DNA from 2 places in the Sanguibacter biliveldensis genome. Region 2 is predicted to be linked to the other one. Evidence: predicted binding sites of a transcription regulator. Region 2 holds the regulator's gene; the other holds the start of a gene.
What was found. Region 2 encodes HspR, which represses chaperone genes until heat shock. Its sites were predicted from a motif close to AAGTTGAGTCNNNNNGACTCAACTT; they were not measured.
Positions count from the first base shown of each region.

Region 1 (3,409 bases), 840 kb from region 2:
GGCTTCCCAGGCTGGCCCCACTGCTGGCCGGTCTGGTCCTGGCCGGGCTGGCCCGGCTGGCCCGGCTGCTGACCCCACTGCTGCTGACCGGGCTGCTGGGGCTGGCCCTGTCCGGGCTGGCCCCACTGCTGGCCGGGCTGGCCCTGCTGACCCGGCTGCTGGTCCGGCTGGCCCCACTGCTGGCCGGGCTGGCCAGGCTGCTGCTGGCCCTGACCGGGCTGGCCCCACTGCTGCTGACCGGGCTGGCCTGGCTGCTGGGGCTGGCCCCACTGCTGACCCTGCTGACCGGGCTGCTGCGGCTGCTGGCCCCACTGCTGCTGTCCGGGCTGACCCTGCTGCTGGCCCCAGGCGGGAGCGCCTGCTGCGGCGTACGCACCGGGTCCGCCGGGGCCGCCCTGGCCGCCACCCTTGCGGTTGCGCAGGATCAGCCACGTGGCGAGTCCTGCGAGGGCGAGGACGCCCACGCCGATGCCGACCCAGAGGAGCCAGCTGACACCCTCGTCGTCAGAGCTGGAGCTGTCGGCCTCGGGCTCGTCGCTCGAGGAGTCCGAGCTGTCGGGCGTGGACTCGGTGCTGGGGTCCGTCGCGTCGTCCGTGGCGTCGTCCGACGGGTCGACGACCGAGCCGGAGCCGCCGGCCGAGCCGCGCGCGTCGAAGTCGAGGGTCTCGCCGAGGACGTAGGTCCAGGTGACCGTGTTGCCGTCGATGACGCCGTTGGAGTCGGTGACCTCGCCCGGGAACTCGACCGAGAAGGTGATGTCGGGCTCGCCCATGCCCAGGCTCTCGAAGTTCGCGACGTCGTCCTCGGTGAAGCCCATGTCCGCGTTGTCGAGCGACCCGGTCACCACGTACTCGTCGCCCTCGCGCGTGAAGGAGAGCACGTCGTCCGAGAAGTCGGCGAGCGGCGCGTCCTCGGTCGTGTAGAGGTAGCCGGTGTAGCCGTCCTGCTTGTAGGCCTCGCTCTCCATGCCCGGCATGATGAGGTCGTCGCCGGCCTCGGTCTCCATCTGCTCGAGGAAGTCGTCGGCCGACATGCCGAGCTGCTCGATCGTGGCGTCCTCGACGGCCATGAGCATCTGGATGTTCATGGTGTCGTCGTCGTTGAGGACGATCTCGGTCTGCACACGCATGCAGCCGGTCAGTGTGACGGCGAGGACCGCGCCTGCGGCGAGGGCTGTGAGACGTTTCATGGCCGGTGGGCTCCTTGGGACAGGTCGCGCACCGGGGGGTGACGACGGGTGAGGATCTCGACTGGTGCCAACTCTGGCATGCCGGGTGCCCGTCCGCCCCATGATCTGGGCCTTCCGGGGACTTCTCCCCAGCGCAGAGGGGCTGTGGACGACGGGTTCACCCGCTCGAGCGCCGCTGGGGCCTCTCCCGGCAGTGGCGGAGCAGAGTTGAGTGGAATACGCTCAACTTTCGCGGCGTTGTCGTCTACAGACCCGTTCCCTGACCTTGGAGGACTTGCATGGACCTCAACCTCACGACCCTCTCCCGCGACGCCCTCGGCAACGCCGTGCAGTCCGCAGGTGCCGCCAGCAACCCGCAGGTCGAGCCTGTCCACCTGCTCGACGCGCTGCTCGCCCAGCAGACCGGCACGACCCCGGGCCTCCTCGCCCAGGCTGGCGTGGACGCCCAGGCAGTCGGCGCCGCCGCCCGCCGGGCCCTCGTCGCCCTGCCGACCCTCTCGGGGTCCTCGGTCGCCGAGCCCACGCTCTCGGGCGCCATGTCCGCAGTGCTCCAGCGCGCCCGCACCGAGGCCGCCGAGCTGCAGGACGAGTACATCTCGACCGAGCACCTGCTGCTCGGTCTCGCCGCCGCGCCCTCGCCGGCCGCCGACATCCTCCAGCGCGCCGGAGCCACGCGTGAGGCGCTCGCCGCAGCGATCCCCGTGGTCCGCGGCGGACGCCGGGTCACCAGCCCCAACCCCGAGGGCACCTACGACTCGCTCGAGAAGTACGGCGTCGACCTCACCGAGGCCGCACGCGACGGCCGGCTCGACCCTGTCATCGGCCGCGACTCCGAGATCCGGCGCGTGGTCCAGGTGCTCTCGCGCCGCACCAAGAACAACCCCGTGCTCATCGGTGAGCCCGGCGTCGGCAAGACCGCCGTCGTCGAGGGTCTCGCCCAGCGCATCGTCGCAGGCGACGTCCCCGACTCCCTCAAGGGCAAGCGGCTCATCTCGCTCGACCTCGCGGCGATGGTCGCCGGTGCCAAGTACCGCGGTGAGTTCGAAGAGCGCCTCAAGGCTGTCCTCGAGGAGATCAAGGGCTCCGACGGCGAGGTCGTCACCTTCATCGACGAGCTGCACACCGTCGTCGGTGCCGGGGGTGGCTCCGAGGGTGCGATGGACGCGGGCAACATGCTCAAGCCCATGCTCGCCCGCGGCGAGCTGCGCCTCGTCGGTGCGACCACGCTCGACGAGTACCGCGAGCACGTCGAGAAGGACCCCGCCCTCGAGCGCCGCTTCCAGCAGGTGTTCGTCGGGGAGCCGACGGTCGAGGACACCGTCGCGATCCTGCGCGGGCTCAAGTCCCGCTACGAGGCTCACCACCGCGTGACCATCTCCGACGCCGCGCTCGTGGCTGCCGCGGCGCTGTCCGACAGGTACATCACCGGTCGCCAGCTCCCCGACAAGGCGATCGACCTCGTCGACGAGGCAGCCGCCCGCCTGCGGATGGAGATGGACTCGTCTCCGGTCGAGATCGACGTGCTCCAGCGCGCCGTGACACGCCTCGAGATGGAAGAGCTCGCGCTGGAGAAGTCCGACGACGAGGCCTCCCGCCAGCGTCTGTCGGTGCTGCGCGCGACCCTCGCCGACCGCAAGGAAGAGCTCGCCTCGCTCACGGCCCGCTGGGCTGCTGAGAAGGGTGGCTTCAACAGGGTCGGTGAGCTCCGTGAGAGGCTCGCCCAGCTCGACGCGCAGGCCGAGAAGGCCGAGCGCGAGGCCGACCTCGAGACCGCGTCGCGCCTGCGCTACGGGGACATCCCCCAGCTCGAGCGCGAGATCGCCGAGGCCGAGAAGGCCGAGCACGCCGAGGAGACCGTCGACCGCCCTGCCCCGCTCGTCGGGGACAAGGTCGACGCCGACGAGATCGCCGAGGTGGTCTCCGCCTGGACGGGCATCCCTGCCGGGCGCATGCTCCAGGGCGAGAGCCAGAAGCTCTTGTCCATGGAGGAGGTCCTCGGGCAGCGGCTCATCGGCCAGAAGGCGGCTGTGGCGACGGTCTCCGACGCTGTGCGTCGTGCACGGGCAGGGGTCTCCGACCCCGACCGGCCGACCGGGTCGTTCCTGTTCCTCGGCCCCACGGGTGTCGGCAAGACCGAGCTCGCCAAGTCGCTCGCCGACTTCCTCTTCGACGACGCCCGGGCGATGGTCCGCATCGACATGTCCGAGTACTCGGAGAAG
Region 1 covers NZ_CP138359.1:3,964,102-3,967,510, reverse strand. The annotation lists gene SANBI_RS17230 (LppM family (lipo)protein) at 1-1,190, opposite strand, end outside; gene clpB (ATP-dependent chaperone ClpB) at 1,469-3,409, shown strand, end outside.
Region 1: a site for HspR is predicted at 1,395-1,419, ahead of clpB (ATP-dependent chaperone ClpB). Genes of this name have one in related genera too.

Region 2 (3,409 bases):
TCGGCCCCGAGGCCTGACGCACCGCTGATCCCGGGTCTGGTCGCCACCGCGACCAGACCCGGGATCCGGCCGTGGCCCGCCGACCGCGGGCACGGCTCGCCGGCCCACGCCGGCCCACATCTTTCAGACAGCATTCACGAGTGAGCACACAGGCGTCGCTCACGTCACGAGGAGAGGAGACGCCTTGACCGGTCAGGACTGGATCGAGAAAGACTTCTACGCCGCGCTCGGCGTCTCGAAGGACGCCGACGACGCGTCCATCAAGAAGGCGTACCGCAAGCTGGCGCGCCAGCACCACCCGGACCAGAACGCCGGCGACCCGAAGGCCGAGACGAAGTTCAAGGAGATCGGCGAGGCGTACTCCGTGCTCTCCGACCCCGAGCAGCGTCAGCAGTACGACGCCGTGCGCGCCATGGCCGGCGGCGGAGCCAGGTTCTCCGCAGGCTCGGGTGGTCGCGGCTCGGCAGGCTTCGAAGACGTCTTCGGCGGCATGTTCGGCGGCGGTGGTGGCGGCCGCCAGCAGTACTCGACCGGCGGTGGCGGCATGCCCGACGGCTTCGACGACATCCTCAGCTCGATGTTCGGCGGCGGCGCCGCGCAGGGCGGGTTCCGCCCTCAGGCGCGGGCCCAGGCCGGGCAGGACCTCACGACGGCTGCGACCTTGCCCTTCCGCGAGGCCGTCGAGGGCTGCACGGTGACGCTCTCGGTCGACGGGCGCCAGATGACCGCGCGCATCCCGGCCGGGGTGCGCGACGGCCAGAAGATCCGCCTGCGCGGCAAGGGCCGTCCGGGCACCGGCGGAGGACCCGCCGGCGACCTCGTGGTCGCCGTGACGGTGACCCCGCACCCGGTGTTCAGCATCGACGGGCACAACCTGCGGATCACCGTGCCGATCACCTTCCCCGAGGCCGCGCTCGGCACCCAGCTCGAGGTGCCGACCCTCGACGGCTCGACCGTCAAGGTCAAGGTGGCCGAGGGCACCCCGTCCGGGCGCGTGCTGCGCGTCAAGGGCCGTGGCGTCAAGACCGCGAAGCAGACGGGCGACCTGCTGGTCACCGTCCAGGTCGCGGTCCCGCAGAAGCTCTCCAAGGCAGCCCGCGAGGCGGTCGAGGCCTTCGCCGCCGCCACGGGCGGTGAGAACGTCCGGGAAGACCTCCTGGCTCGAGCGAAGGAGTAGACGATGGCGCACCGTGGGACGAGCGACCCGGCGCCCCGGGACGACGAGCCTCTCTTCGTCATCTCGCGGGCTGCCGAGCTCGCCGGCATGCACCCGCAGACCTTGCGGCAGTACGACAGGCTCGGCATCGTCTCGCCCCGGCGCTCGCCCGGGCGCGGTCGTCGGTACTCCCGGCGCGACATCCACCAGCTGGTCGAGGTCCAGCGGCTCAGCCAGGACGAGGGCATCAACCTCGCCGGCATCAAGCGCATCCTCGACCTCGAGACGCAGGTCCGCGAGCTCGAGCATCGCGTCGAGCTGCTGGCGGCCGCCGCAGACCCGGGGTCGCGCATCTTCACGGCTGCGTCCTCGGGCGACGTCGTCGCCGTCCGCGGCGGACGCCGGTTGCGCAGGGTCGGCTGGCGACGCGGCACCGAGACCGTCGTCGACGCCGACGACCGCGCCGCCCTCGTCCTCTGGCGCCCCCAGCGCTGACGCCGCGGTGGCGTCGCCGAAGCGCTGGGCGTGGCGGTGACCCGGATCGCTGATCACGCCCCCGCACGTCTCCGCGGCGGCGCAGGCGCGGCGAACTCTGCGAGATCGTGAGTTTGGAGCGAGATCGATCCTTCTCCAGCCCGATCTCGCTCCGAAGTCACGATCTCGACGGTCGCCCACCGCAGGCTGGCAGAGGGCAGAGGGCAGAGGGCAGAGGGCAGAGGGCAGAGGGCAGAGGTCAGGGGGTCGGGCTGTCGGCCAGTGCGTTCTGGACGGCGTCGTCGGGTGGGCCGAGGAGCGGCTGACGGTCGGTGACCAGGTCGACGACGGTCTTCATGGCAGCGAGCTGGTCGCGCACGGTGGTCTTGGCCCAGGTCGTCCGTCGGGACTTGACCGTGGTGTCGCCGACCCCGACAGCCTCGATCCCCACGGAGCGGCAGGTCGTCACCGCGCGGGCGAGGTGGAAGCTCTGCGTGACGACGGTGAGCTCACGCACCCCGTAGACCTCGTCGGCGCGCACGCACGAGTCGTAGGTGTCGAATCCCGCGGGGTCCTGGACGATCGCCGTCTCGGGGACACCCTGCTCGACGAGATACCTGCTCATCGCCGCAGGTTCGTCATGGTGGTCGGGGCGTCCGTCCCCGGTGACGAGGAGGACCTCGACCGAGCCTGCTGCGTAGAGCTCCGCGGCGAGGTCGAGACGCGCTCGCAAGAACTGCGACGGGGTGCCGTCCTCGTACACGCGGGCCCCGAAGACGAGGGCCACAGGTGTCGCGGGGACGTCGTCGGCCGTGTACATGTGGTCGGCGGCGCGTGCCTGCACGAACACCACGGGGCCAGCCACGGCGAGGACTGCGAGACCGGCGACGACGCCGAGGCAGACTCGTGCCCGTCGGCTCCGGAGGACCCCGACGACACCGCCGGACGAGGGGCGCGGAGGTCGGGGAGATGCCATGCCTCCATCGTAGGTGCGAGGTCGCGGTGCAGGTCGCCGTCCAGGTCGCGAGGGAGCCTGGGGTGTGCGGGGGAGGTGCGCAGGTCCCGTGCGCGGACGTGGGTCGGACGCCGCCCGGGCCTGCCCCGGCGGACCACCAGGTCAGGCCGTTTAAGCAACAACAATGTGCGCTATTCACGGGAGAAATAGCACCAGGTAAGTAAGTCCTTGCTTGCTATACAGCATTTCTCGAGCGGTCTACGGTGGTCGAGAAAGCACGTCAGAACCCCCACGTGCCACCGAGAGCATCGTCATCACAGCTGGAGGAATCATGAGTGCACTTCTCGATCTGCCCCACGTCAGCGAGTGTTCCGTCGCGTCGTGCGGATACAACCACGACGGCTGCCACGCCGGTGCCGTGACCGTCGCCGGTCACGCCGGTGCCGCCGAGTGCGTCACCTTCATCCCGCTGAGCGCCAAGGGCGGCCTCGACAAGGTCGTCGGCCAGGTCGGTGCCTGCCAGCGCTCCGAGTGCGTGCACAACGTCGCGCTCGAGTGCTCGGCCTCCTCGATCCGCATCGGTGCGGGCGCCTCGACGGACGACCTCGCGGACTGCCTCACCTACACAGCACGCTGACCCCACCGAGGTCCTCGAACCTGCGCAGTCTCACGACGAGCGCACCTGCTGGGACCCGCAGCGCGCCAGCGTCCTGAACCTCTCGCCGGGCTCGGACGCGTCGGCCCCCACCCGCGCGCAGCGACACAGCACCGACAGCCGGTCCACCTCTGGTGGGCCGGCTGTCTGCGTCTGGGAGCCGGTCGCG
Region 2 covers NZ_CP138359.1:484,929-488,337, forward strand. The annotation lists gene SANBI_RS02100 (nucleotide exchange factor GrpE) at 1-17, shown strand, start outside; gene SANBI_RS02105 (DnaJ C-terminal domain-containing protein) at 185-1,177, shown strand; gene SANBI_RS02110 (heat shock protein transcriptional repressor HspR) at 1,181-1,651, shown strand; gene SANBI_RS02115 (SanA/YdcF family protein) at 1,890-2,606, opposite strand; gene SANBI_RS02120 (DUF1540 domain-containing protein) at 2,917-3,222, shown strand.